DNA from 3 places in the Micromonospora sp. NPDC051300 genome. Region 1 is predicted to be linked to each of the others. Evidence: riboswitches for the same ligand, from Rfam matches in the RefSeq annotation. Region 1 holds a riboswitch; each other region holds the start of a gene.
What was found. Region 1 has a riboswitch for cobalamin ahead of ACIA5A_RS30370 (prenyltransferase/squalene oxidase repeat-containing protein). Riboswitches for the same ligand answer to the same signal wherever they lie in the genome.

Region 1 (7,952 bases):
CGGTTACCTCGGTGACGGCACTGTTGAGGCGTACGCGGGGGCGACCGCCAAGCTGGCCCTCGCCGTCGAGGTGCGCGGCGGGAACCCGACCGATGTCGGCGGGGTGGACCTGGTCGCCCGGCTGCGGTCGCTCCAGGCGCCCACCGGGCGGTTCTCCGACCGGTCGGCCTACGGCGACTACAGCAACGCCTTCAGCCAGTCATTCGCCCTGCTCGCCCTGGATCGCACCCCGCGGGGCGCACCGCCGGTAGCGGCTGCCTGGCTGGCCGGCACCCGGTGTCCCGACGGGGGCTACCCGGTGCTGCCCGCCCAACCGACGTGCCACTCCGATGTGGACGCCACCGCCCTGGTCGTACAGGCGCTTCAGGCCACCGGCCGCAGGGGTGACGCCGCCGCCGGGCTGCGCTGGCTGGTCTCCGTGCAGCGACCCGACGGTGGGTTCGCCAACGCCGACGGCGTGCCGAACGCCAACAGCACCGGCCTCGCCGCGCAGGCGCTGCACAGCGCGGGCCGGCCGCTGGCCTGGGCCCGGGCCCACCGGTTCCTGGCCGGGCTCCAGGTCGGCTGCGCGTCGGCGCCGGCCCGGCGGGGCGCGGTCGACTTCGACGGCGGCGCGTTCGACCCGGACACCGCCGCCCGCGCCACCGCCCAGGCTGTCCTCGGTTTCACCGGCACCGGCTACGCCGACCTGTCGGCCGCCGGCGCCGCCCCCGGCGCACCCGTCCTCGCCTGCCCGTAAGCGGCCTACCGTCCGACCACCTCCAGGAGGATCCGTGTCTCTTCGTCCATCCACCATCCGGGCCCGGCTCGCCGGTCTGCTGACCGCCGTGCTGGCCGCCGTCGCCCTGACCGCCGTCGAGCCCGCGCCGCAGGCCGCGCACGCCGCGGCCTGCACCGGCACCTCAGGCGTCACCGTCGTCGTCGACTACGCCGCCCTCGGCGGCGGCATCCAGGTGGGCTGTGCTCCCGGCGACCCGGCCACCGGGCTCGCCGCCCTGCAGGGCGCCGGGTTCACGGTCACCGGCACGAAGCGCTGGGGTCTGGCGTTCGTCTGCCGGATCAACGGCAAGCCGACCGCCGCGGCGGACCCGTGCGTCAACACCCCACCGGCCACCGCCTACTGGTCCTACTGGCACGCGCCGCACGGCGGCCCCTGGTCCTACAGCTCCTCCGGCGCGTCCAGCTACAACCCCGCACCGGGCAGCGTCGAGGGCTGGTCGTTCGGCGCCGGCGCCGCGCCCGGCATCACCGCCCCCTGATCACCCGGGCCAGGGCGGTGACCGGCGTCGCAGCGGATGCCGGCCACCGCCCTGGCGCCGGACTGTGCCCGGGCGGTACGGTGACCGCACCCGGCGTACGCCGGGCACACAACTGCATACGTCCCGTGTGGGGGAAAGCCGGTAGGAGCCGGCGCTGACCCGCAACCGTGAGCGAGAGCCTTCTCGCGAGCCGGAATGCCTCGCCTGGGACGAGCGGCTTCTTCTGTCGAGGTCTACAGGGTGAAGTCCGGACCGCCGAGGTCCGATTCCACCCCGCTCACCGCAGCTCGCGGAGCGGGGTGTCGTTTGTCTCGGGTGCTTTCCGGAGTTCTCACCGACCGCTCCGCGAAAGGCACCCCCATGCCCCTGCCCCCATCCCGGCGACTCAGCACCGGTCTCGCCGCCGCCACCGCGGCGACCCTGACCGCACTCACCGCACCCATGACCGTGCTGGCCGCCCCCGCCACGGTCGACGCCGCTGCCGCGCGGGACGCCGCGACCTGGCTGGGTGGCGAGTTCACCGACGGGGTCCTGCCCGGACCGTTCGGCGGCCCGGACTGGGGCCTGACCATCGACGGGCTCGTCGCGTTGTCCGCCACCGGCGTGGACACCCTGACCCGGCAGGCCGCCACAGCGCAGGTCGCGGCGCACGTGCGTGCCTACAACAGCTACGACGACTACGGCATCGAGGGCTTCACCGACGGCGGCGCCACCGCGAAGCTGCTCTACGCCGCCTCCGCCGCCGGCGCCGACCCCACCCACTTCGGCGGGTACGACCTGCGCGCCGAAACCCTGTCGCTGATCTCCGGAGCGGACACCGGCAACCAGCAGGGTCGGGTCACCAGCCGGGTCACCACCGACAGCGGCCCGGACGCCAGCAACACCTTCGACCAGTCCTTCGCCGTGCTGGGCCTGGCCCGCGGCGGTGCCGTCCCGCAGGACACCGTCGACTTCCTCATCCGGCAGCAGTGCGCGTCGGGCGGCTTCCGGCTCTACCCGGACACCGCGGACGGCCCGTCACCGTCCTGCGACGAGCAACCCGGCGCCGTCCTCGACGTCGACTCCACCGCGATGGCCGTGCAGGCGCTGCTGAGCGCCGCCGACGACGGCGCGGACAGGGCGGCCGGCGCGGCGCGCAAGGGAGCCGACTGGCTGGTCGCCCAGCAGCACACCGACGGCTCCTTCGGCGGTTCCGGGCCGACCACCGGTGCGAACTCCAACAGCACCGGCCTGGCCGGGCAGGCCCTCGCCGCCGCCGGACTCGACACCGAGGCCGCCCGCGCCGCCGCCGCGCTGACCGCGCTGCAGCTCACCGGCGCGAACGGCGGCAAGGCAGCCGCCGACGCGGGCGCCATCGCCTACAACGCCGACGGTTTCACGACCGCCGTGTCGGCCGGCATCTCCGACACCGACCGGGACCAGTGGCGCCGGGCCACCGCCCAGGCGCTGCTCGGGCTCGCGCAGGTGCCGCTGGGCCGCATCGGCGTCGACCTGCCACCGTCATCGCCGGGACCCACCCCGTCCGGCACGGCCTCGCCCACCATCTCCCCCACCGGATCACCGAATCCGACCATCAGCGCCACCGCCACCCCGACCGCCACCGTCGACCCGAGCCCCGACGACACCGTGAGCCCTCCGGGGGCGACCCCGTCGGCCACCAAACCGAGTACGCCGCCGGCGGCGACCGCCGCGCCGAGTGCGACACCTCCCGCGCCGGGGCTTGCCGGGCTGCCGACCACCGGCCCGGCGATAGCCGGCTACGTGCTGGTCGCGGTCCTGATGCTCGGTGGCGGGGTGCTGCTCCTGCTGCTCGGCCGCAGGCGGGCGACGTGACGGCCCGGTACGCGCGGGCCGTGATGGTCCTCGCCCTGGCCGTGGCGGGCACCCTGACCGCGCCGGCCGCCCCTGCGGCAGCCGCCGGCACGGCCGGCTACTGCCCGGACGCCTCCGGGGTCACCGTCGTGGTGGACTTCCACCAGCTCGGCGGCGGCACGGTGATCCGCTGCGCCCGCGGTGACCAGGGCACCGGCCTCGCGGCGTTGAAGAACGCCGGCTTCCCGATCACCGGCACCCTGCGCTGGGGGGAAGGGTTCATCTGCCGCATCGACGGCAAACCCTCGGCAGCCACGGAGAAGTGCGTCGACACACCACCGGCCAGCGCCTACTGGTCGTACTGGCACGCCTCGAACGGAGGGAGCTGGACCTACAGCGACAAGGGCGTGGCCAACCGCAAACCACCGGCCGGCAGTTTCGAAGGTTGGTCGTTCTCGCTCAACCGCAACGCCAACGACGCGCCCCGGCCGGGCGCCACCCCGAAGCGACCCGCCCCACCGGCTCCGCCCCCACCGTCTCCACCGAAGACGGGCGGCGGCGGGCCGCCAGCACCTCCACCAGCCACCGGCGGTGGGGGAACGGTCGAGCCGCCGGCGCAGGTCGACGGCCCACCGCCGTCCTCGGGCAGTCGGCCTGGCGCGGCCGGACCGACCATCAGCGCCAACGGGCTCCCCACCCCCACGGGTACGGCCACCGGCGCCCTGTCGCCGACGCCGAGCCAGGTCAACGGCACCCCGACCGGTGATGCCACCGGCGCGCCATCGACGGACACCGTCAGCCCGGAGTTGACCGACGTCGCCGCTCCCCGCAGCGGCGCAGGTCCACCGATCGGCACGATCGCCGGGATCCTGCTGCTCGTTGTGCTGGCCGGTGGCGGGCTGATCGCCGCGCGGCGACGGCGTACCGCCGATCCGGATGCCTGACCGGTCCGTCGCCGGCGGGAACCGCCCGGATCCCCCTGCCGGGACCGGCCGGCGGCGGTCGGGGTGGGCCCCAGGGCGGCTGCCGCGCGGGCTGCACCCGGGCGCGTGGTGGCTGTGGTCGCTCGGCCTGGCCACCGCGGCCAGCCACACCACCAACCCGCTGCCGCTGGGTCTGCTCGTCGCGGTCGCCGCGCTGGTGGTCGCCCGGCGGCGCGGCGACGCCCCGTGGGCCCTGGCGTTCCGGATGTACCTGTGGCTGGCCGCGATCATCGTGGGCATGCGGGTGGTCTTCCGGATCGTGTTCGGCGGCGGGCAGGGCGACCACGTGCTGGTCCGCCTCCCGGAGATCCCACTGCCGGCCTGGGCGGCGGGCATCCGGCTGCTCGGGCCGGTCGCCGCCGAACAGCTCCTCGGCGGCTTCTACGACGGGCTGCGGCTGGCCACCATGCTGGTCTGCCTCGGCGCCGCGAACGCTCTGGCCAACCCCAAGCGGCTGCTCAAAGCCGTGCCCGGCGCGTTGTACGCGGTGGGCACCGCGGTGGTGGTGGCGCTGTCGGTCGCCCCGCAACTCGTCGAGAGCGTGCTGCGGGTACGCCGGGCACGACGACTGCGCGGCGCATCCGCGCGCGGGAAGCGGGCGCTGCGCGCTGTCGCCCTGCCGGTGCTGGCCGACGCCCTGGACCGGTCCCTGGCACTCGCCGCGGCGATGGACTCCCGCGGCTACGGCCGCACCGCCGCCGTACCGGCCGGGCAGCGCACCGCCACCGGCGCGCTGGTGCTCGGCGGACTCGTCGGCGTCTGCGCCGGCACCTACGGGCTGCTCGACGGCACCGCAACAGGGCCGCTGGGCCTGCCGATGCTGCTGGCCGGACTGACCACCGCCGTGACCGGGATGCTGCTGGCCGGGCGTCGGGTCCGTCGCAGCCGCTACCGGCCGGACCGCTGGCGGCCCGCGGAACTCGCGGTAGCCGGCTGCGGCATCGCCACCGCCGCGCTGACGGCGCTGGCCGGCTCGGTCGATCCGGACCTGCTCTACCCGCCGGTCAGTCCGCTCACCTGGCCGCAGCCGACCCCGCTGATGCTGCTCGCCGTCGCGGTCGCGGCGGCGCCGGCCTGGCTGGCACCGCCACCCCCGACCGCACGTGCGTCGACCGATCCGGCGGGCACCGCTGCCCCGCCGACACGACAGGTGGCTGCGACGGCGGGAGGCCGCACGTGATCGAGTTCGACCGGGTCACCGTCCGCTACACCGACGACGAGCCGCCGCCGCTGCGCGACGTCTCCCTCCGCGTCGAGGAGGGGGAATTGTGCCTGGTCGCCGGCCGCACCGGAGCCGGCAAGTCGACCCTGCTGCGGGCGATCAACGGGCTGGTGCCGCACTTCACCGGCGGCACCCTGCACGGCACCGTCACCGTGGCCGGCCGGGACACCCGCCGGCACCCACCGCGCGACCTCGCCGACGTCGTCGGCGTGGTCGGCCAGGACCCGCTGGCCGGCTTCGTCACCGACACCGTCGAAGAGGAACTGGCGTACGGCATGGAGCAACTCGCCCTGCCGCCGGCCGTCATGCGCAAACGGGTCGAGGAGACCCTCGACTTGCTCGGCATCGCCGAACTACGCGACCGGCCGCTGCGAACCCTGTCCGGTGGGCAACAGCAGCGGGTCGCCATCGGTGCCGTGCTCACCGCCCACCCACGGGTCCTGGTCCTCGACGAACCCACCTCCGCGCTGGACCCCACCGCCGCCGAGGATGTCCTCGCCACCATCACCCGGCTGGTGCACGACCTCGGCGTCACCGTCGTCCTCGCCGAGCACCGCCTCGAACGCGTCGTGCAGTACGCCGACCGGCTGCTCTACCTGCGCGGCGACGGCCGCGTGCGCGACGGCGAACCTGCCGACGTGCTCGCCGGGATCGACCTCGCGCCGCCGCTGATCGAGCTGGGCCGGCTCGCCGGCTGGACGCCGCTGCCGCTGTCGGTGCGTGACGCCCGTCGACGCGCCGCCGAGTTGCGCCAGCGACTCGCCGACGCGGTCCCCACCCCGCCACCGCCGGTCCCCGTCACCTCCCCGATGCTGACCGCACGCAAGATCGTCGTGAGATATCCGGGAACGGTGGCTGTGGCCGGCGTTGACCTCGACCTGCATCCCGGCCGGGTTGTCGCGCTCATGGGCCGCAACGGGTCCGGCAAGTCCAGCCTGCTGTGGGCGGTGCAGAGCAGCGGCCCCCGCCAGAGCGGCACCGTCGCCGTCACCGGCGCTGCCGGGACAGTCGACACGAAGGCTCTGCCGGCCGCGAAGGCGCGCCGGCACGTCGGCCTGGTCCCGCAGAGCCCGGCGGACCTGCTCTACCTGGAGACCGTGGACGCCGAATGCGACCAGGCCGACCGGGAGAGCGGCGCACCCACCGGCACCTGCCGAGCCATCCTCGACCAGCTCGTCCCCGACCTGCCCGGCGACCGGCACCCCCGCGATCTGTCCGAGGGACAACGACTGGCCCTCGCGCTGTCCGTCCAGCTCACCGCCGCCCCACCGGTGATCCTGCTCGACGAACCGACCCGCGGCCTGGACTACCACGCCAAGAAGCAGTTCGGCGCGCTCGTACGGCGGCTGACCGCCACCGGCCGCAGCGTGGTACTGGCCACCCACGACGTCGAACTCGTCGCGACGACGGCCGACCAGGTGATCGTGATGGCCGACGGGGAGATCGTCGCCGAGGGCAGCACCGCGGAGGTCATGCTCGCCTCACCGGCCTTCGCGCCCCAGGTCGCCAAGGTCCTCGCACCGCAACCGTGGCTGACCGTGGACCAGGTGGCCACCGCGCTCCGACCTGCCGGGACGCGGGCGTGAGCGTGCTGCGGGTCGCGCCCCGCACCGCCGTGGTGTTGGCACTCGCCTCGGCCGCCGCGCTGGCCACCTTCACCTGGCCGTTCTTCGTTCCCGCGCAGCCCGAGACCACCGCCCGCACCGGCGAGGCGCCGCTGGTCTTCGTCATCATGCTGCCGGTGCTGGTGGCGCTCGTGCTGGCCGAACTCAGCTCCGGCGGCATCGACAGCAAGGCCCTGGCGATGCTCGGCGTGCTCGCCGCCGTCAACGCCGCGCTGCGCCCCCTCGGCGCCGGCACCGCCGGCATCGAGACCGTCTTCTTCCTGCTCGTGCTCGCCGGCCGGGTCTTCGGCCCCGGCTTCGGGTTCCTGCTCGGCTCCACGTCGCTGTTCGCCTCCGCCCTGCTCACCGCCGGCGTCGGACCGTGGCTGCCGTTCCAGATGTTGTGCGCCTCGTGGATCGGCCTCGGCGCCGGGCTGCTTCCGTCCCGGCTGCGCGGCCGGGCCGAAACCGTCGTGCTCGCCGGGTACGGCGTGCTCGCCGCCTACGGCTACGGCCTGCTGATGAACCTGTGGTTCTGGCCGTTCAGCACCGGCGCGGACACCCAACTGTCCTACCTGCCGGGCGCCCCGGTGCTGGAGAACCTGCACCGCCTGGCCGTGTTCACCGCCGTCACCTCCACCTTCGGCTGGGACACCGGCCGGGCGATCACCACCGCCGTGGCTATCGTCCTCGCCGGCCCGGCCGTACTCGCCGCGCTGCGCCGCGCCGCCCGGCGGGCAGCGTTCGGCGCACCGGTCACCTTCGCCGAACCCGACCCGCTCCCGGCCAACCCCGTCGCGTCCGACCCGCGACCAGCCGCCACCGGCGCCCCGGGAGGTACCTCACACCCGACCTCGCGACCAGCGCAGCCGTGACGGGCGGCGGGCACGCTGCCGGACGGCGCGGGTTCGCCCGGCCGGACCAGCCGAGCGTCGTACGAGGGAACCCGGTGAGAATCCGGGCCCGCCCCGCCGCGGTGAGTGGGAACGACCGCCGTCAACAGCACTTTTCGGCCGCCGCCGAACGATTCCGGCCGTACCTTCGCCTCATGCAGCAGATCAACGGCCACCTC
Region 2 (10,282 bases), on a different contig from region 1:
AGGGGTTCTACTGCGCGCTCGGTGAGGCGATCAACGGCCCGGGTGGATACTTCGGCTGCAACCTCGACGCCTTCGTCGACTGCCTCCGCGGGAGCTTCGGCGCGTCGACGCCGTTCCGGCTGGTGTGGCACGACTCGGCCGTCGCTCGTGATCATCTTGTCGCCGGCTACGACCGGCGGCGTCTCGCACCGGCGGTGACCGTGGAGTGCCTGCTCGGCATCTTCGCGGACCATGACGTCGAGATCGACCTTCGCTGAGCCGGCCCGCCGCCACCACGCGGGGAGCAGTTGGTCATGGCGCCGGTGACCCCGCCCGCCGGGTCGAGGTCGGCGGCCGGTCCAGGAGGGCGCCCCGCTGAGCTGCGGATTCGTCGGTCAGTCGATAGATGCCCTGGAGGCTGACGGAGCGTTTGGCCCGGAACGGGTGTTCCGACCGGGTGAGGGTGTCGCCGTCGCGTCGCTCCCTAGGACGTGAACCGCGGCACCACGTCGGCGAGCGCCCGGTCGAGGATTTCCAGGCCCAGGTCCAGCTCGGTGTGGGTGGAGGTGAGCGCCGGCGCGATGCGGAAGACGCCGCCCATGCCGGGCAGCTGCACCACGTTCATGTGCAGGCCCAGCTCCAGGCACCGCGCGGTCACCGCGGCGCCCAGCGCGTCGGCCGGGCGTCTCGACTCCCGGTCGCTGACCAGCTCGAGCCCGACAAGCAGCCCGCGGCCGCGCACATCACCGACCACCGGGTGCCGTTCGCCGATCTCGAGCAGGCCCTTTCGGAGGTACGCGCCCAGGTGCGCCGCCTGTTCGTCGAGCCGGTCGGCCTCCAGCACGTTCAGGACCGTGTTGCCGACCGCGGCCACCAGCGGGTCCGAGACGTGTGTGGTGAAGAAGAGGAAACCGCGCTCGTGTGCGGTGTGCTCGATCTCCGGGCTGGTCACCACCGCGGCCAGCGGCAGCCCGGCGCCGAGGGTCTTGGACAGGGTCAGGATGTCCGGCACGACGCCGTCACGCTGGAACGCGTACCACTCGCCGGTGCGGCACAGGCCGGTCTGTGCCTCGTCGAGGATCAACAGCCCGCCGCGTTCGTGCACTCTGTCGCGCAGCGTGGCGAGATAACCCGGCGGTAGGTCGATCACGCCGCCGGAGCTGAGGATCGGCTCGACGACGCACGCCGCCAGACTGCCCACCGACTGGGCGTCGAACAGCTCGAACGAGAACTCCAGTTGACGCCGCCAGTCCAGCTCGCCGTCGGGAAGCGTGAAGTCGGGCCGGTACGCGTTCGGCGTGGGGATCGCGAAGTTGCCGGGCGCCGCCGGCCCGTACCCCTTGCGCCCCGAGCTGTAGGTGGCGCTCGCCGCCGCCTGCGTCATCCCGTGCCACGACCGGGCGAACGAGATGATCTCGTGCCGGCCGGTGACCAGCTTCGCCATCCGGATCGCCGCCTCGTTGGACTCCGCGCCGGTGGTGAGCAGCAGGACCTTCTCCAGCGGCGCGGGCAGGGAGTCGGCGAGGCGACGGGCCAGCTCCACCACGGGCCGGCTCAGCATGCCGCTGAACAGGTGGTCGAGGGTGGCGGCCTGGTGCCGGATCGTGGCGACGACGGCGGAGTGGGAGTGACCGAGGATGGCACTCATCTGCCCGGACGTGAAGTCGAGCAGGCGACGGCCGTCTGCGGTGAACAGGAAACTGCCTTCGGCACGCTCGATGATCTCGCGTACGAAGCTGCCCGCGCCGATGTAGCGGACCAGGTGACGATCGGCGTCGGACCAGAACGAGTCAGTCATGAGCCGACGCTAGGCAGTGCCGGGCAGGCACGTCCATGGCACATTTCCGCTGTCGGGTCCGGGAGATCCTCGCGGCGATGGACGCGGCCGAGGCGGAGCTGGAGCCGCACGAGAGCACGCCGGCGCCGCGTGACACTCCTGCTTACGCGGGTAGGCGGATCAGGAGCGGTCGGGGCTGACCTCGTGCATCGTTCCGTCCGGTCCCAGGCGGTACCTCCGCGGGGGTCCCATGTTCCGCAGTGCCTCCGCGTAGGCGGCCTCACGGGCGGCCCGTTCCTCGCCGGACGGGTCGGTCACGCGAAAGCCGTGTAGATGGACAGAGTCGGCGTCGATGTCGTCGGGGGAGGGAAGGCCCTCGATGATGAAGCCGAACAGCGCACGCAACGCTTCCTCGCCGAGGTCGAGGGGATGAAACGGCAGCGGGTAGGGGTCCTGGTTGTGCCAGCCTGGTACGGGCTCGACGGGATGCTCACCGGCCCAGTACGGCAGTTCGAAGTCGTACGGCTCGCCGATGCTCTCCTGGATGCCGCCGTCCGGCGACAGGCTCAGCGATCGGATCAGAACCCCGTCCTCCCACACCGCAAAACCGAGCCAGTCCACGACCGAGTGCATCCCGTGCATGATGATTCGCCGGCCCGCTCCAGCTCGGCGCAGGTGCTCCGGTAGCTGGGATGGGCGATCGAGCACGAGCCGTCGGTCGCACAACAGCTCGGCCCCGGCCAGGACGGTGGCGTACATCAGGTCATCTGGCGGATACGTGCCATCGAGCAACGTGTTGTCATCGGCGGGTTCGACGACGTAGCCGGGGTGGACTCGACGCACCGACGCCTCGGCCTCGGCTCGCTCCGACCTCTTGGCGCCACGCAGCGCCGGACGGATGTCGCCGTCGGTAAACGCCAGCAGCGCTGTCTTCGCGCCCACGTCGCACCTCCCAGTTCTGTGCCAGGCCCCCCGCATGACAACTGGCGGACATGATCGTCTAGCCGAAGGTGTCACAGACGTCCTGAGACCGATCTGCAACCAAGGTCCTGAGACCCGACGCGGCCTGCAGCCGGCCTGCCTCCGTCGGGTGATGCGCGACAGTCGTCCGCCGACTGATCTCCGATGCGGTACGAATGCGGACTTGGATGCCGGTGGGAGGTTCGCGGCGGGGCTCGGCCGTGGGTCATCGTCTGGCTTCGTGGCTGGCTGGATCTTGGGACCGGTTACGAGCCTGTACCACCTGTGCGGCGGGTTCGGCACCTGACGAACGCGCGCAACCCCCATTCTTCGCTGCACCGGCCGCTCGTCACGCGCCGTGACGCCCGGTCGGCCGCAGGTCAGTGCCCGGACAATCGGTCAGCACCCCGTATGCTCCCGATGATGACGCTCGTCGCCACACGAACCGCCCTGATCGTCGTGGATCTCATGCCACGTATCGTGGAACAGGATCTGGGCCCGCACAGCGGCGTCGATGTGGTGACTCGGGCGGCCAGACTGGCCGCTGCTTTCCGGCGGGTCGGTGGCACGGTGGTGTTGGTGCGGGTGGAACGCCCGAACGTCGCCGAACAGCCGCCCGGCAGCGGATTCGTACCGGAGATGGAACCGCAGGAAGGCGACGTCGTGGTGGTGAAACGAACGGTGGGCGCCTTCTATGGCACCGACCTGGCCGATCGGCTGCGTGAACGCGACATCGACACTGTCGTCATGGTCGGGCTGGCCACGACGATGGGCGTCGAGTCGACCGCGCGGGCGGCCAGCGACCACGGGTTCCGGGTGGTGTTCGCCGCCGACGCGATGAGCGGTATGACGGCGAGCGAACATGAACACGCGCTTACCGTGGTGCTGCCCCGGTTCGGGGACGTGAGCAACACCGAACACGTGTTGGCTCAGCTGTGATCGATGCCGGCCGGGTGGCCGTGCCGCATCCTCATCTCTTCAGATCCGTGCGCTCACGCTCCGCCGACCTGCAGCTAGGTCCAAGCCGCCGCCGCGCGTCACCTGGCATCCCATGCGGCAGCGAGGCAGTGGCAGGCCGGCAGTGAGCCGACACCGCCGGAGTTCGGGGGCGACGCCGCGTCAGGCCCGGCTCAGGCCGAGCGCCTCGTCCACCCGGTCCAGCACCGTCACGTCGTCGTGGCCGACGCCGCGCAGCAGGTCGATCGCCGTCGCCCGGATCTGACCGACGATCATCGTGACCGGCAGCGGAGGATCGGTTCGCAGCAGACCCGCGGCGATCCCGACCGCCTCCAGGGCCGCCGCGTCGGCCTGCTGCGCGTGCCGGTCGGCGTCGGCGCCGCTGAGGTCGGAGGCCAGCGCCTCCCCGGCGGAGCGTACGGCGGCGGTCAGCGCGCCGATCGCGGCGGCCAGCTCCGGCGGGGTGGCGGTGTGCCGGCGGGTCAGGGTCACGCCGGCCCGGGCCAGCACCCGGATGTTGCGGGCGGCGTAGTCGAGCTGCCGAAACGTGGCCTCCACCTCGACGAGCTTGCCCAGGTGCCGGCGGCGCAGTCCGAGCCGGAGCGTCTCACCGGTGGCGAGCAGGGCGGCCTGCATCTCGGCGACGCAGTCGTCGACCTGCCGGGCCTGGTCCAGCGCGGCGCGGGCGGCGTCCTCGTCGCAACCCCGCAGCGCCGTGCTCACCTCCTCCAGCAGGTCGGCCAGGTCGCTGTAGCTGCGCCGGGCCTGCGCCACCAGCGGGGCCAGCGGATCGCGGGCGGCCATGAGCTGGGTGGCGGCCAGCGCCACCGCGCCGCCGACGAGCGCGTCGACGAAGCGGAACGGCATCAGCGTCCCGTGCGGCGCGGCGACCACGACGAGGTACATGGCCGAGACGGTGGCCTGCACGACCAGGGCCCGGCGGGCCCCGATGACGACGAGCGTCGTGGTCGTCAGCACCAGCACCAGCAGGACCGTGCCGGTGCCCGGGCCCAGCGCGTACACCAGCAGTTCCGCGACGAGCACGGCGGCGGCCACCGCGAGCAGGATCTCGACGGTCTGCCGCAGCCGTCGACCGCGGGACTCGCCGAGCACGACGAGCGCGGCGGTCGGGGCGTAGAACGGATCCGGGTGGCGGATCACCACCGCCGCCAGGATCCAGGCGACCGCGGCGGCGACGGTCAGCTCGACAACGGTCATCCCGTCGCCGCGTAACCGCGCGACGGCGTCGTGTCCCCAGTTCCGCACCGGTGGTACCCCTCGTGCCGGGGCGGACTGGGCACCGGCCGCCTACTGATCTTCGGGGAGGGCCACTACCCCGCCCGTGACCTGCTCAATCACCCCGGTGGCCGGCGACATCGGCCTGGGTGAGCCCGCCGAGCGGATGGGGCGCCTGGCGCGGTTCCTCAGCCCCCGGCACGCCCCGACGAGTCCTCGCGCACCGCCGGCCGTCGCGCCAGGGTCACGACCATGGCGGTGTCGTGCCGGTCCGGGCGGCGATCAGCGGAGAATGCCTGCGGGCGTGGGCGACCTGCCACCGCAGGTTCGGCGGTTCGTGCCCACCGGGGCCGGCGCGGTCGTGTGCGGCCAGCGCGTCCTTGACGCCGAGGAGCAGCCACGCCCAGTAGGTCGGCTGCACGAGGTGCCACTCGAGCTCCGACAGGGCCCGCACCTCGTCGTACCCGCGCAGCACGTCGTCCTGGTGTCCGCGCCACGGCAGCGCGAAGTCGGCCACCTGGAACGTGTGGTGGGTGGCCTCGAAGTCGAGCAGGCCGGTCAGCCGCCCGCCGGCGAACAGCAGCTTCCACGGCGTGAAGTCACCGTGGATGACGCTGCGCGGCACATCCGGGTCAGGATGCTCGGCGAACCACGTCGCCGCCGCTTCGCGGCAGCGCCGCAGCACGCCCCCTGATCCGGGTTCGCCATCTCGTGGCGCCGCAGCAGGCGTGCCAACTCGGGGTCGGCGACGACCTCGGCGGGCGCGGAGAAGCCGCCGCGCTGATCGTCGATGCCGGTGGCCGCCGCGGTCGCGTGGAACTCCGCCAGCAACCGCCCACGGGCGCGCCGCTCGGCGGACCGGTCCGGCCCGGCGGGCAGAGCGGATCGTCCGGGTAGCCGGCGGAACAGCACCCACGCGCCGTGCGCGTCGATCAGCGGCTCCTCGACCGGTTCCGGGGTGGGCCAGCCCGACTCCCGCACCGCGGCCATGACTCGCAGCAGGTAGCGCCAGTCGGGACAGGTCGCGTCGTCGAAGTACTTCACGATCGTCGCGGCGCCGTCCCGGGTGGCTTCCCAGGTGCCGCTCGACCGGTCCGCGAGCACCGGCCCGGGCGTCAGCCGCCACCGCGCGCACACCTCGGGATCGATCCCCGAAGCCGTACGCGGTCGCGCCCCACCGGTCACCCTGCCCCGGTCCGCCTCGGACACCCGCCCGCCTCCGATCGGTGCAGTCGTCGTCACCGCCGACAGCTCTGCCGAACAATGGTGTACCCGAGCCGCCGGCGGTCACTCCGCAGGACGGGCGAGCTCGTCGTGCGGCAGCGGGACACCGACGTGGGCCGATTGCCGATAGTGTTCTCGTCCACACCGTCCGCGTGTCCCGAAGGGTGCTGTCATGAGCGTTCGTCGTCGGCTGTCGCGAACTGTCGCCGCCGCGCTGGTCCTCGTCGCCGGCGTGGCCGTTCCCGCCGTTCCCGCCGCGGCGGCGAAGCGGGGCCCGGACCTCACGGTCGACGCCTCCGGAACGACGATCCCGCTGGGCGTCGAGCGGAAGGTCGTCCAGCTCAAGGTCAGCAACCGGGGGGACGCGACCCCGCGCGAGGTCGTCGTCCGGGTCCGTCAGCCGGCGGAGGGCCCCGACCCCCTGCCGGTCGCCCTGATCTGGCATGCCGGCGGCGGTGTGGGGGAGTGCGACGGCGACTTCGGGGGGTTCTACTGCCAACTGGTGCCGGAGCTGATCCCCGGGCCGGGCGAGACCGCCGACGTTCCCATCGACGCGGCCGTCTTCGGGGCCGCCGGGCCCTACCAGGGCACATTCGAGGTGTCGGTCACCCTCGGGTCGGACAAGGACGCGAATCCGGCCGACAACACCAGATCCTTCCCGCTGACGCTTGTCGACAACCGCGGCGCCGACCTCTCGGTGGTCGCCCGCGACGTGAAGCAGTCCGTGCGCGTCGGCGCCGGCGGCAGGCCCGAGCCCACCGGGACGCTGAACCCCGGTGAGACGGGCGCGGTGTGGCACACCGTCGCCAACCAGGGCCGCACGGCGGTCAGCGGGGTGCGGGTCACGCTGCGCCTGCCCCGGGGCGTGGCCTTCACCAGCCCGCCGAGCCAGTGTGTGCTCGGCGACGCCGGGCGCTCGGCGGTCTGCTCCTATCCGGACCTCACCCTCGTGCCGGCCGTCGAGGACACCGACCCGAACGACACGGTCTACTCGGCGGTCGAGCTGTTCAACCTGGTGACGACCCCGGCGTCGGCCACCGCGCCGGCGACGGTGGGCGGCGGGACCGTGCGGGTGGAGGGCCTCGCCGAGCGGCCGACGAACGAGCGCTCCACGCCCGTGCGCACCCGGCTGCCCGCGAACGCGGTGGCCGCACCGGCGCCCGACGTGGACCCCGGCGACAACCGGGACGGCTTCGCCGTGGTGCTGGCCGCGAAGGCCGGCGGCGGCGACGGCGATAGCGGCGATGGTGGCCATGGCGGCGACAGCGGTACCGGCAACGGCGGCGCCGGTGGCGGTGACGGCGGGTTGCCGGTCACCGGTCCGCAGGCCGGGCTGATCGGCGGAATCGGGGTCACGGCGCTGGCGGCCGGTGCGGTCCTGTTCCTCGCCGCCCGACGTCGCCGGATGGTCCTGGTGACCCCCGAGGACGAGAGGCCGACCGCCTGACCCGCTCCGGCGGCCCGGTCACCGACGAGACCGCCGTCACCCACCCGGCCCGCCACCCGCGCCCCGAGCACTGACTACGATGGCCGCAGCGCTGGTTCACCCGGTCGGCGACGGCCGGGTGTCGTAAGAGGGAACCCGGTGGAAGTCCGGGACTGCCCCGCAGCGGTGAGTGGGAACGACCGCCGTCATCAGCACTGGGCCCGTAACGGTCTGGGAAGCGACGGCCAGTAGGCGACCGAACCCGGTCCGGCCCGCGAGTCCGAAGACCTGCCCGCGTCGCGCGCACCACCGGTGCGCGCTGCCGTCGACCTCGCGGGTGGGTCCGGGCGGGTGACACGTCGTACGCGATCCGTCGGCGTGCCCTCGACGCGTGCCCTCCGGTCGGCGGTCCGCCGCATCGAGGACGGACCCGCACAGTGCCCGACACCATCACGCTCGCCGGCCGACCACCGTCGGCGTCGCGCCTGACCCTGTCGCAGATCATGGACCAGCACCACACCAACCTGATGGGTACGGTGCACGGCGGCCGGATCCTCAACCTGATCGACTCGGTCGCCGGGGTGGTCGCCGCGCGCCACTCCGACGGCCCGGCGGTCACCGCCGCCATCGACGAGACCGCGTTCCTGCGTGCGGTCCGGGTGGGCGACGCGGTCCACGTCGACGCCCGGATCACCTGGGCCGGCCGCAGCTCCATGGAGGTGGCGGTGAAGGTCCGCGCGGACCGCTGGGACCGGGCGGTGCCGCCGGTCGACGTGGCGACGGCGCATCTGGTGATGGTGGCCGTGGACGATCGCGGCGATCCCCGCCCGGTACCGCCGCTGCTGCCGGAGACCGACGGGGACCGGCGGCGCTACCGGGAGGCGCGGATCCGGCGGGAGCACCGGCTGTCGCTGCGGCGGGCGCTGCTCGACGGCGCCGGGGAGGGCTGAGCGATGCTCGGACTGTCCGTGGCGACCCTCGCCGGCTATCTCGCCGCGATCGTCGTCCTCATGGTCACCCCCGGTCCGGACATGATGTTCGTGCTGGCCAACGCCACCCGCTACGGCACCCGGTCCGGCGTCGTCGCCGCGCTGGGCGTCGCCGCGGGGGAGGCCGTGCACGTGGCGGCGGTGGTCGGGGGACTGGCCACCGTGATCAGCGCGTCGCCGACGTTGTTCACCGCGATCCGGTGGGCCGGGGCCGCGTACCTGATCGGGTTGGGGGTCCGGGCCGCGCGCCACCGCGATCCGGTCGCCGTCACCGGTCCGGACCGTGGCGCGTCGCCCGGCCGGGCCTTCCTGCGCGGTCTGGTGACGAACCTGCTCAACCCCAAGATGATCCTGTTCAGCGTGGCGTTCCTGCCGCAGTTCGTCGATCCGGGGGCCGGCGACGCGACGGCGCAGCTCGTCCTGCTCGGCGCCCTGTTCGTCGCCGTGCAGCTCGCCGTGGACATCACTCTCGGCGTGGGCGCCGGCCGGCTCGCCGGCAGGCTGGCGGACCGGCGGTGGTCGCGGCGGATCAACCGGCTCTGCGCGGTCGCGTTCGTGGCCCTCGGCATCCGCCTCGCCCTGGGCTAGCCGCGGGCGGGTGGTGTCCACGGCGGCGGGGCGGTCCAGGTCGGACCGCCGGCCCGCTCTTCGGCTCGGAATCGTCCTCGTGCCACGGTTACCCTGACAGACATCGGATGTTCCAGGGGTGGTGAACGAGCGGTCGCGACCTGAGGAGCGCCAGTGGAGATCACCCGGTTGGGCGGCTCGACGGTCCGGGTCACGTCGGTCGGCTTCGGCGCGTCCGGCATCGGCAACCTCAACGGCGGCGTCACCGACGAGGAGGCCCGCGGCGCGGTCGACGCCGCGTGGCGTGCTGGCATCCGCTACTTCGACACCGCCCCGCACTACGGCCTCGGGCTCTCCGAGCGCCGCCTCGGGGCGGCGCTGGCCGGGCGGCCCCGGGCCGCGTTCACCGTCTCCACCAAGGTCGGCCGCCTCCTGGTCCCGTCCCCGGCCACCGCCGGCCGGCGCGACGACGCGGGCGGGTTCGACGTGCCCGCCGACCACGTGCGCCGCTGGGACTTCAGCGCCGACGGGGTACGCCGGTCGTTGGAGTCCAGCCTGACCCGCCTGCGCCTGGACCGGGTGGACGTGGCGCTGATCCACGACCCCGACGAGCACTGGCGGGAGGCCGTCGAGCAGGCGTACCCGGCGTTGCACGAGCTGCGGGCACAGGGCGTGGTCGGGGCGATCGGGGTGGGCATGAACCAGTGGCGGATGCTGGAGCGGTTCGTCGCCGACACCGACGTGGACACCGTCATGCTGGCCGGGCGGTACACGCTGCTCGACCAGTCCGCCGGCCGGACGATGCTGCCCCGCTGCCTCGAACGGGGGGTGGGGGTGCTCGCCGCCGGGGTGTTCAACAGCGGCGTGCTCGCCACCGACCCGCCCGGGCGGACCTACGACTACGGGCCGATCCCACCGGCCCTGCACGCGCGGGCGCTGCGCGTCGCCGAGGTGTGCCGCGCGCACGGCGTGACCCTGCCGCAGGCCGCGATGGCGTTCGTCGCGCGGCATCCCGCCGTCGCGACTGTGGTGCTCGGCGCGAAGAGCCCGGCGCAGGTGCGGCGGAACGCGGCCTGCGCCGCCGCCCCGGTGCCGGAGTCGCTCTGGACGGACCTCGTCGCGCAGGGACTGGTCGAGTCGTGACCCCGGCGCCGGTCAGTCCGACCG
Region 3 (10,282 bases), on a different contig from region 1:
CGATCGCGTTCCTCGCCTCGTTCGTCGAGATGGCCGGCGCGCAGTGGAGCGCGCTCTACGCCACCGAGGTGGCCGGCGCCGCGGCGGTGCTGGCCGCCGCCACGTACACCTGTCTCTCGCTGGCCGCCACCGTGGCCCGGCTGTTCGGCGACCGGCTGGCCGGCCGGGTCGGCCGGGTGCGCTTCGTCCGGGTGTCCGCGCTGGTCGCCACCGTCGGCGTGGCGCTGCCGGTGGCGTACCCCCACCCGGCCGCGGTGATGGCCGGCTTCGCGTTGCTCGGCTTCGGCCTGGCCTGCGTGACCCCGACGGTGCTCGGCTTCGCCGGCGAGCAACCCGGCCTGACCTCCGGCGAGGGCGTCTCCGTGGTGGCGATGGGGCAGTGGCCCGGCGCGCTGCTCGCGGCGCCGGTGATCGGGCTGCTCGCCGGCGCGCTGAACCTGCGGACCGCGTTCCTGGTGGTGGCGGTGCTGGCGCTGGCGATCGTGGCGTTGATCCCGTTGGTGCGGGCCCGGGCGCTGCCGGGGGAGAGCCCGGCGACCTGATCGGGCGCGTGGTGTTGGCAAGGCGACCGCTGTCCGGTAGCCGATATGGGAATCCCAGGCGGCCTTCTATCGTCCGCTCGTGACGCTTCCCACCGCCACGGCGGATCAGGCCTGGGTGCGCGAGACGGCGACCGTGATCGGGGCGTTGCACGGTCCGCCGCTCGTCGACACCGTCCTGGCCGCCGTCGCTCGCCGCCTGCACAGCGAACTGTCCACGTACGCCGAACTCGACCTGGCCACGCTGCGCCCGCCCGGCCTCACCGCCGACCGCCCGGTCGACCGGGCGCTGGTCCGCCGGATGCACGACCAGGTGACCGCCCATCCGCTGTTCACGCCGAACGTGCGCGCCTCGCGCTCCTGTCCCGCGCCGCCGATGCAGGTGACCGACGTGCTGCCGGAGCACCGGTGGCGGCGGCACGCGCTCTACCAGGAGGTGCTGGCGCCGCGCGGCATCGGGGCGCACACGGTCACGCTCGTGGTCGGCGCGGCCCCGGTGCTGCGCTGGTACCAGTTCAACCGCGACCGGGCCTTCGACGCGCGGGAGATGGACCTGCTGGCCCGGATCCAGCCGGCGCTGATCGCGGTGCACGCGCGGCGTCGCCGGCCCGCCGCCGTGGTTCCTCCCGGCGGCTCGACGCTCAGCGGGCGGGAGGTGGAGGTGCTGCGTCAGATCGCCGACGGGCTGACCGTGCCGGCCGCCGCGCGCCGGCTCGGCCTGGCCGCCGGCACGGCCCGGAAGCACCTGGAGAACGTGCACCGCAAGCTGGGCACCTCCGGACCGGTCGCGACCGTCATGAGGGCGATCGAACTCGGCATCCTGGAGGTGCCCGGCCCGCGTGCCTAGCTGGTGGCGCAGGGCAGCGGCGCGCCCTGGCAGGCCCCGATCAGGGACCCGATCTCGACCCGGCCGATCCGCCTGTCGGCCAGGACCACGTCCACCACGGCGGCGGTGTCGGCGACCGGCAGGTCCACCACCACGTCCGCCTCCTTGACCCGGGGCGTGTCGTGCGCGTTCTGCTTGCCGCCGTACACCCGCACGGCCAGCGGGTCGTCCAGCACCAGCGTGTCAAGCGTGGCCCCGGCGGCGTCGCGCACCACGAGCTGGAACGGCCCGCCGGAGCCGCGCAGCGACGAGGCGAAGCCGCGGTCGATCTCCAGCCGGGTCGGGGCGGCGTCCCGGTCCGACACGCGCAGCCCGAGCCGCAGGTGGGCGCCGGTGGTCGGGTCCGCCGGGTCGACGGTCGGCGCCGGCAGGACCGGTGCCGCGCCGGCCGCCGTCGGCGCGGCCTGCGAGGCGACCGCCACGGCACCGAGGAACGGCACCGCCAGCGCGGCCACGACCAGGGTACGGAGTCGTCGGTTCAGCATTGCCCTCTCCCGCATCGTGCGAAGGTCGCCTCGGCGGCCCGGATGTCGTCGGCCCGCTCGACCGTGTTGTTGATCATGACGTCGGCCATCGGCCCGTCGCTGCGCCACCACCCGGTCGGACTCACCCCGTCGGTGATCTCGTTGCAGGTGCGACCGTCCGAGCCGCCCCGCTGGCAGTCCGACAGGGAGTGGTAGGTGTTCTTCCCCTCGCCGTACCAGTAGCCACCGTCGCAGCAGTACTCGTCGCCCTCGTGGTAGGCGCTGTGGTGCAGCTCGTGCCAGCCCACGATCGACGAGTCGGCGCTGAACACCAAGCCGGAGGCGTTGTCCCGGCAGTTGACGGTGTGCAGCACGCCGTTGGTCTCGGCGAAGCTGACCGGGTCGAACGCGCCGCGCCGGCACAACGCGTCGCCGTCCGGGCTGACCGTCACCTCGACCGGCACGTTCTGCACCCAGATCCCCACCTGGGACCAGTGCGTGCCGATCGAGCTGGGGAACACCCGCGAGCGGATGCCCAGCAACTGCCACGCGTTGTCGTCGACGGCGTTGCCGAACTGCCGCGCGCCGTCCAGCGTGGACGTGTCGTAGCCGCTGCCCGGCGCGTACGCCACGTCGATGGTCTGGTTCAGCGGCCGGGTGTTCACCCGACCGCTCCCGTCCACCACCGCCGGCACGCTGGCCCGCCACAGCGGCACCAGGGTGACCTCCGGCGTCTGCGACGGCGCCGGCGGGTTCAGGTCGGTGATCCGCCAGTCCGCCGTCGCCGTGCGCATGTCCGGCACCCCGTCCGCCTCGCTGGCGGTCACCCGGTAGGCGACCGCCGGGCCGGCCAGGATGTCCGCCGGGATCACCGCCTGGCACTCGTCGGCCTGCAGGCAGGTCTTCACCACGCGCGGCGCGAGCGTCACCGGCCGGCCGATCCAGCCGGCCGGGCTCATCTCCACGGTGATCCGGGCCGCCGGCCGGGCGGTGTGGTCGGCGGCGACCACCTTGGCGCGGATCGACGTGCCGGGCACCGCCTGCGGGTTGACCGCCGGGACGCCCGGCTCGGCCAACGCGTACACCTCCAGGCCGGGCGGCGGGTCGCCGGCCGGCACGGTACGCCAGGCGGCCGGGAACGCCCGCCCGTCGTCGGCGGTGCCCTCCAGCGTGAACACGTAGCTTCCGGGCGTGGCCCAGGAACCGTCGGCGTGCCGCCCGGTCCAGGAGAACGAGAGCGGGCCGGCGGCACGCCGCACGTCGGCGGTGCGGAACACCTCGACGCCGCCGCGCAGCACGCGCATCCGGAACGTGCCGGCCGCCGGCACCACCGCGCTCACCACGATCGGGCCGCTGCGGTACTGCCAGTTGGTGGCCGGCTGGCTGGTCATGTCGGCGAAGGCCAGCGCGACCCGCTGGATGACCCGGGCCTGGGTGGTCCGCGCCGAGCCGGCGTCGACCGGGTCGGCGACCGTGATGGTGTATCCGCCGACCGGCGCGTACGACCCGTCGGACCACTTCCCGTCCCAGTCGACGTTGAACGCGCCGCCGTAGAACGGCGCCTCGGCGCGCACGAACGACGCCCCGCTCGCCTGCGAGGTGATGGTGAAACGCAACGCCGACGGCACCGACAGCGAGCCGCTGATCGTCAGCCGCTCGCCGAGCCGCGGGTCGAACTCGCGGGGCGTCCCGGTGGGCGCCGGCGACGAGATGGTGATGCTCGTGGGCCGGGCCGCGACGGTCACCGTGAAGACGGCCCGGGACGGACCGCCGCTGGTGCTCCACCGGGACGTGCCCGACCGGCCACCGAGCAGGTTCGTCGTCGCCCAGTCCTTGGCCGTGCCGGGGTTGAGATCCGCCTGCTCCCGGCTGCCACCCTCGGTGGAGTCGTCCTCCCACAGCTCGAAGTTGACCCGGAAGTTGCCGGTGACCGAGCGCCCGGCGCATACCGTGCGGGGCGTGACGATGTCCGTCCCGGAGGTCGCCGGGAGCGCCATCTCGCAGCGTTGCTGCTGACCGTCGTCCTGGGTGAGGATCGCCACGCCGAACAGCTCCGGCGGGTCGCAGACGACGAGCCAGACCCGGTCGAGGCACTCGGTGGTGTGCATCTCGTCGACGGTGACGGTGACCGTCGAGCCGTAGCTGGCGGCGGCCGGCGCGGCCGGCAGCGCGGCGGCGAACGCCACCCCGACCACCGTGGCCAGCGCCGCCGCCAGGAACGGCCGTAGCCGTTGACGTATCCGTTTCACGTGCGTTCCCCCCTCGTCCGCCGACACCCACGCCGGGCTCGGCGCAGACAACTGTGCGGATCTCAGGAGGCGTGGGCGATACGCGCATGCGCGTACCCGGCGTCGGCGCGCCCCGCCCGCCCCGGCCGCTCGCGGCGGCCGGGGCGGTACGGCGGTCAGAAGTCGTCGTCGAACGTGACCCGGCCGGTCACCCCGACCTGGTAGGCCGACACCCGCCGCTCGAAGAAGTTGGACAGCTCCTGCACGTCCTGCAACTCCATGAACGCGAACGGGTTGCCGCTGCCGTACATCGGTGCCATGCCCAGCGCGGCCAGCCGGCGGTCGGCCACGTGTTCCAGGTAGAGCCGCATGTCGGCCGAGGACATCCCGGAGACGCCCTGGTCGAGCAGGTCCTCGGCGAACTGCGCCTCGCACTCCACCGCCTCGGCCAGCATCTCCCGCACCTGCCGTTCCATCCCGTCGTCGAACAGCTCCGGCTCCTCGGCGCGTACGGTGTCCACCACGTCGAAGGCGAACGCCATGTGCATCGACTCGTCGCGGAACACCCAGTTGGTGCCGGACGCCAGACCGTTCAGCAGCCCCCGGGAGCGCAGGAAGTAGACGTAGGCGAACGCGCCGTAGAAGAACAGCCCCTCGATGCAGGCGGCGAAGCAGATCAGGTTGAGCAGGAACGCCCTCCGGTCGTCGCGGGTGCGCAGCTCCCGCAGCGCGAAGATCGAGTCGATCCACCGGAAGCAGAACTCGGCCTTGCGGGCGATCGACGGGATGTTCTCCACCGCCGCGAACGCGGCGAACCGCTCGGCCTCGTCCGGCACGTAGGTGTCCAGCAGGTTCAGGTAGAACTGGACGTGCACCGCCTCCTCGAAGAGCTGCCGGGACAGGTAGAGCCGCCCCTCCGGGGAGTTCACGTGCTGGTAGAGGTTGAGCACCAGGTTGTTGGCGACGATGGTGTCACCGGTGGCGAAGAACGCCACCAGCCGGGACACCAGGTGCCGTTCGGCCGGCGAGAGCCGGTCCAGGTCGGCCAGGTCGGCGTGCAGGTCCACCTCCTCGACGGTCCAGGTGTTCCGGATCGCGTCCCGGTACCTGTCGAAGAAGTGCGGATACCGCATCGGGCGCAGGGTCAGGTTCATGCCCGGGTCGAGCAGCAGGGGTCGGTTCTCGGCGGTCGTGGTCACTGGCAGGCCTCGCAGCTCTCGGGGTTCTCCAGGGAGCAGGCCGTGGCCGCGTCGACGACCGGGGCGAGCACCGGCGCGACGGTGGCCTGCTGGATGCGGGTGGCGGGTCGGGACCGCAGGTAGTAGGTGGTCTTCAGGCCGGACCTCCAGGCGTACCGGTACATCGAGGAGAGCTTGCCGATGGTCGGCGCGCTCAGGAACAGGTTCAGCGACTGCGACTGGTCGACGTAGGGCGCGCGGGCGGCGGCCAGGTCGATGAGCGCCCGCTGCGGCAGCTCCCACGCGGTGCGGAACAGCTCCCGCACCTCGGCGGGCAGCTCGTCGAGGCCCTGCACCGAGCCCTCCGCGCGCCGGATCCGGTCGCGGACCTGCGGCGTCCACAGCCCCCGGGCCTTCAGCTCCCGCACCAGGTACGTGTTGACCTGGAGGAACTCGCCGGACATGGTCTCCCGCTTGAACAGGTTGGACACCTGCGGCTCGACGCACTCGTAGCAGCCGGCGATCGAGGCGATGGTGGCGGTCGGCGCGATCGCCACCAGCAGCGAGTTGCGCAGCCCGTGCGCGGCGATCCGCGTCCGCAGCGCGGCCCACCGCTCGCGCTGCGTGGGCTCCGCCCCCCACAGGTCCGGGTGCAGGTCACCCTTCGCGGCCCGGGTTTGAAGGTACGCCGGATGCGGGCCGAACCGTTCGGCCAGCGCGGCGGACGTCTCCAGCGCGGTCAGCAGGATCTCCTCCTGCACCCGGGTGGACAGCTCCCGCGCCGCCGCCGAGTCGAACGGCAGACGCAGCGTGAAGAACGCGTCCTGCAGGCCCATCAGCCCCAGCCCGACCGGCCGCCAGCGCGGGTTCGACGCCGCCGCCTGCGCGGCCGGGTAGTAGTTGATGTCGATCACCCGGTCGAGGAACACCACAGCGGTCCGCACCGTGGCCCGCAGCGTCTCCCAGTCGACGCCGGCGGCGGTGACGTGCGCGCCGAGGTTGACCGAGCCGAGGTTGCACACCGCCGTCTCGGCGTTGTCGTTGACCTCCAGGATCTCGGTGCACAGGTTGGACAGGTGGATGACGTTGCCCGGCTCGCCGGTCTGGTTGGACAGCCGGTTCGCGGCGTCCTTGAACGTCATCCAGCCGTTGCCGGTCTGCGCGAGCGTGCGCATCATCCGCCCGTACAGGTCGCGGGCCTTCACCGTGCGCACCGCGTTCTTCTCCGCCGCCCGGTATGCGGCGTCGAACGCCTCGCCGTACAGGTCGGGCAGTTCCGGCGCGTCCGACGGGTCGATCAGCGACCAGTCGGCGTCGGCCTCGACCCGGCGCATGAACTCGTCCGGGATCCAGTTGGCCAGGTTCAGGTTGTGGGTACGCCGGGACTCCTCGCCGGTGTTGTCCCGCAGTTCGAGGAACTCCTCCACGTCCGGGTGCCAGGGCTCCAGGTAGACGCAGGCCGCGCCCTTGCGCCGGCCGCCCTGGTTGACCGCGGCCACCCCGGCGTCGAGCGTCTTGAGGAACGGCACGATGCCGTTCGAGCGCCCGTTGGTGCCCCGGATCAGCGCGCCCCGCCCGCGCACCCGCGACCAGGAGATGCCGATGCCGCCGGAGAACTTCGACAGCTTCGCCACCTGGTGGTAGCGCTCGTAGATGGAGTCCAGCTCGTCGCGCGGGGAGTCCACCAGGAAGCACGACGACATCTGGGTGTGCCGGGTGCCGGAGTTGAACAGCGTGGGGGAGCTGGGCAGGTAGGCCAGCCGCGACATCAGCCGGTAGAAGTCGACCGCCTCGCCCGGCGTGTGCGACAACCCGCAGGCCACCCGCAGCAGCCAGTACTGCGGCGTCTCCACCACCAGCCGCGACTCCGGGTGCCGCAGCAGGTAGCGGTCCGCCACCGTGCGCAGTCCGAAGTACTCGAACCGCAGGTCGCCAGCCGGGTCCACGGCGTCGTCCAGCTCGCCGGCGTGCCGGGCCACGAACGCGGCGGTGTCGTCGCCGACAAGTCCCAGCCCGTGGGCGTACCCGATCGACTGGCTGAAGCTCGCCACCTGCTGCCCGCGGACCTCCTCGTCCACGTACGCGGCGAGCAGGCGGGCGGCCAGCTTCGAGTACTGCGGCTCCTCGCCGATGAGCTCCGCCGCGGTCTGGATCGACAACCGGTCCAGCTCCGACGTGGTCGCCCCGTCGTAGAGCCCGCTGATCGTCCGGGTGGCGACCCGTAGCGGGTCCACCTCGTCCAGGTCGGCGACCCACCGCTCGACCGCCCGGACGATCCGGTTGACGTCGACCGGTTCGGTGTCGCCGTCCCGCTTGCGGACCCGCATCGCCAGCCGGCGCTGCTCCGGGGGGCTGTCCCGCACGACCGTCATGACCTCTCCTCGCTGTCACTCCGATGGCCTCGGACGGCGGGAGAACGCCAACGGGCACGGCACGCACGGCCGGCCCGGCTGCTGGCGTCGGTCGTCCCGCGCGACCTTCGACCGCCGCGCGCGGCAGCGCACGGCGCGCTGGCAGGTCTTCGGACTCGCGGGCCGGACCGGGTTCGGTCGCCTACTGGCCGTCGCTTCCCAGGCCGGTGGCCCAGTGCTGATGACGGCGGTCGTTCCCACTCACCGCTGCGGGGCAGTCCCGGACTTCCACCGGGTTCCCTCTTGCCTCGGCCGCACCCGTGAGGCGCGGCCGAACCAGCTGCGGTGACACCATATATGGCGGTGCTGGCGGGTGGGCAACACCAGATGTCGGGTCCGGCGTGTCGGCTTCGTCTCAGCGCAGGAATGGCGCCAGCGAGCCACGGCGACGATACTCGGCGGCATGGCGAATCCGGGGCGCCGCTGGGCGTGGGTCGTGGTCCTGCTGGTCGGCGTCGGCCTGTTCCTGCTGGTGCTGGAGACCCTGATCGGCACCCGGAACATCAACTTCGTGCCCGCGCTGATCGTGCTCGGCGCCGCCGTCGCGCCGGCCACGTTCCTGACCTTCGCCGAGGGCCGGTCGGGCCGGTGGCGGGTGCCGGGCGCGATCGTCGGCCTCGCCGCGTTCCTCGGCGGCGTGATCGGCGTGGTCGCCGCCGGCTGGCTGGAGTTCGACACGCTGCGGAGGCTCGGCGCGCTGCCGATGCTCCTCGTCGGCCTGATCGAGGAGACCGCGAAGCTGATCGTGCCGGTCGGCATCCTGCTGCTGTGGCGCCGGCACCGGACACCGGGCGAGGGGCTGGTGATCGGGGTGGCGTCCGGAGCCGGCTTCGCCGCGTTGGAGACGATGGGCTACGCGTTCACCGCGCTGGTCGGGTCGCAGGGCAACCTGGGGGCGGTCGAGCAGACGCTCCTCGTCCGGGGGCTCACCGCGCCCGCGGCACACCTGTCCTGGACCGGGCTGACCGCCGGCGCGTTGTTCGCCCTCGCCGCCGCGCCCGGTGGCCGCCGGCTGGCCGCGTTCCTGTTGACCTTCGCCGCGGCGGTCGCGCTGCACACCTGCTGGGACACGGTCGGCACGCAGGCCGCCTACCTGTTCATCGGCGCGGTCTCGCTGGGTTGGCTGCTGCTGCGCCTGCACCTCGACCGCGAGGTGAAGGAGGGGCCCCCGGTCGACGCCTCCGGCGGGGGTGGGGGCCCCGCCTGACCCCGGTCACCAGGTGACCGGCAGGCCCGTCGGGCCGAGGATGGCGTGCCCCGCCTTCCATCCGACCTCGTCCGGCGGCACCGCGAGGCGCAGGCCCGGCAGCTCCCGCAGCAGCAGACCGAGCGCGGTACGGACCTCCAGCGCCCCCAGGTGCGCCCCGATGCAGTAGTGCGGGCCGTGGCCGAAGGACAGGTGCGGGGTGGGCGGCCTGTCGAAGTCCATCCGTTCCGGGTCGGGAAACACGTCCGGGTCGCGGTTCGCCGCGTCGTGCGACGGGACGACGATGTCGCTCTCGGCCAGCCGGGCGCCGCTGGGCAGCGTCACGTCCGCCATCACCCGGCGCGGCATCTCGTCGCCGTTGGCGGTCGAGTGCAGCCGTTCCAGCTCGGCGACCGCGGCGTCCAGCCGGTCGGGGCGCGCCACCAGAAAGGACCAGGCGGTCCCGTCCGGCCCGTACGGCTCGGTCTGGAGCACGTGGACGAACGTGGCGATCGAGCTGGCCGTGGTCTCCCACCCGCCCACCACGAGCGAGATGGGCAGCTTGATCTGGACGTCCGCCGGCTGGTCGGCGGCCGCGGTGGCGATCCGGCCGAGCAGGTCGTCACCGGGCCGGTCGCGGCGCTGCTCCAACTGGCCCCACAGGTAGCCGCCCATCTCCTCGGCCGAGCGGGCGGCGTCCTCGCGGCTCAGGTCGCCGGCGCCGAGGAACATGTCCCCCCACCGCCGGAACCGCATCCGGTCCTCGGCGGGCAGGCCGAGCAGGTCGCAGATCACGTCCAGCGCGAACGGCACCGCGAAGTCCCGGACCAGGTCCGCCGGGGCGCCGGCGGCCACCATCGACGCCAACCTCGCCTCGGCCGCGGCCCGTACGGCGGCGCGCAGCGCGTCGACCGCCGGCCGGGTGAACGCGTCCTTCACCGTGCCGCGCACCCGGGCGTGCCGGTCGCCGTCCATGCCGAGCATGGTGCCCGCCACGTCGACCTCGTCGGCGTGCGCGGCGGCCGCCCGGGAGAACACGTCCTGGCGGCGCAGCACCTCCCGGACGTCGGCGTAGCGGCAGACCAGCAGCGCGGGGACCGACTCCCCGTTCACCCGCCGCACGATCGGGACCACGCCGGAGCCGGCGGCGAAGCGGGCGTAGTCCGGGTGCTTGCGCGGACCTGGTGGCCGGTTGACGCCGTCGGCGTCCTGGTAGAAGGGATGGGGCCGGCGGGCGTCGGTGTCCGTCATCGGTCCACAGTGCCAGCTCCGGGGCGGGGGGGGGGGGCCGGGCCGGGGGCCCCCCCCCCCCCCCGCCCCCCCCCCCCCGGGGGGGGGGGGCCCCGGGGGGGCCCCCCCCCCCCCCCGGGCGCCCCCCCCCCCCGGGGGG

Region 2: it holds a riboswitch for cobalamin, as region 1 does, so the genes downstream of both, ACIA5A_RS19395 (acyl-CoA thioesterase) here and ACIA5A_RS30370 (prenyltransferase/squalene oxidase repeat-containing protein) in region 1, are expected to answer to the same signal.
Region 3: it holds a riboswitch for cobalamin, as region 1 does, so the genes downstream of both, ACIA5A_RS07010 (ribonucleoside-diphosphate reductase subunit alpha) here and ACIA5A_RS30370 (prenyltransferase/squalene oxidase repeat-containing protein) in region 1, are expected to answer to the same signal.

Annotation. Positions count from the first base shown of each region.
Region 1 is NZ_JBITEP010000055.1:7,394-15,345, forward strand. It holds gene ACIA5A_RS30360 (peptidase) at 1-739, shown strand, start outside; gene ACIA5A_RS30365 (hypothetical protein) at 774-1,259, shown strand; cobalamin riboswitch at 1,345-1,482, shown strand; gene ACIA5A_RS30370 (prenyltransferase/squalene oxidase repeat-containing protein) at 1,626-3,092, shown strand; gene ACIA5A_RS30375 (hypothetical protein) at 3,089-4,015, shown strand; gene ACIA5A_RS30380 (CbiQ family ECF transporter T component) at 4,008-5,234, shown strand; gene ACIA5A_RS30385 (ABC transporter ATP-binding protein) at 5,231-6,862, shown strand; gene ACIA5A_RS30390 (ECF transporter S component) at 6,859-7,755, shown strand.
Region 2 is NZ_JBITEP010000017.1:10,719-21,000, reverse strand. It holds gene ACIA5A_RS19430 (barstar family protein) at 1-257, shown strand, start outside; gene ACIA5A_RS19425 (aspartate aminotransferase family protein) at 464-1,777, opposite strand; gene ACIA5A_RS19420 (DUF6928 family protein) at 1,937-2,698, opposite strand; gene ACIA5A_RS19415 (isochorismatase family protein) at 3,140-3,655, shown strand; gene ACIA5A_RS19410 (FUSC family protein) at 3,836-4,939, opposite strand; gene ACIA5A_RS19405 (phosphotransferase) at 5,154-5,825, opposite strand; gene ACIA5A_RS19400 (hypothetical protein) at 6,306-7,580, shown strand; cobalamin riboswitch at 7,656-7,870, shown strand; gene ACIA5A_RS19395 (acyl-CoA thioesterase) at 7,997-8,509, shown strand; gene ACIA5A_RS19390 (LysE family translocator) at 8,513-9,136, shown strand; gene ACIA5A_RS19385 (aldo/keto reductase) at 9,290-10,258, shown strand; gene ACIA5A_RS19380 (FadR/GntR family transcriptional regulator) at 10,271-10,282, opposite strand, start outside.
Region 3 is NZ_JBITEP010000004.1:117,589-127,870, forward strand. It holds gene ACIA5A_RS06985 (MFS transporter) at 1-542, shown strand, start outside; gene ACIA5A_RS06990 (LuxR C-terminal-related transcriptional regulator) at 622-1,386, shown strand; gene ACIA5A_RS06995 (hypothetical protein) at 1,383-1,910, opposite strand; gene ACIA5A_RS07000 (hypothetical protein) at 1,904-4,138, opposite strand; gene ACIA5A_RS07005 (ribonucleotide-diphosphate reductase subunit beta) at 4,294-5,271, opposite strand; gene ACIA5A_RS07010 (ribonucleoside-diphosphate reductase subunit alpha) at 5,313-7,667, opposite strand; cobalamin riboswitch at 7,790-8,002, opposite strand; gene ACIA5A_RS07015 (PrsW family intramembrane metalloprotease) at 8,110-8,913, shown strand; gene ACIA5A_RS07020 (cytochrome P450) at 8,920-10,143, opposite strand.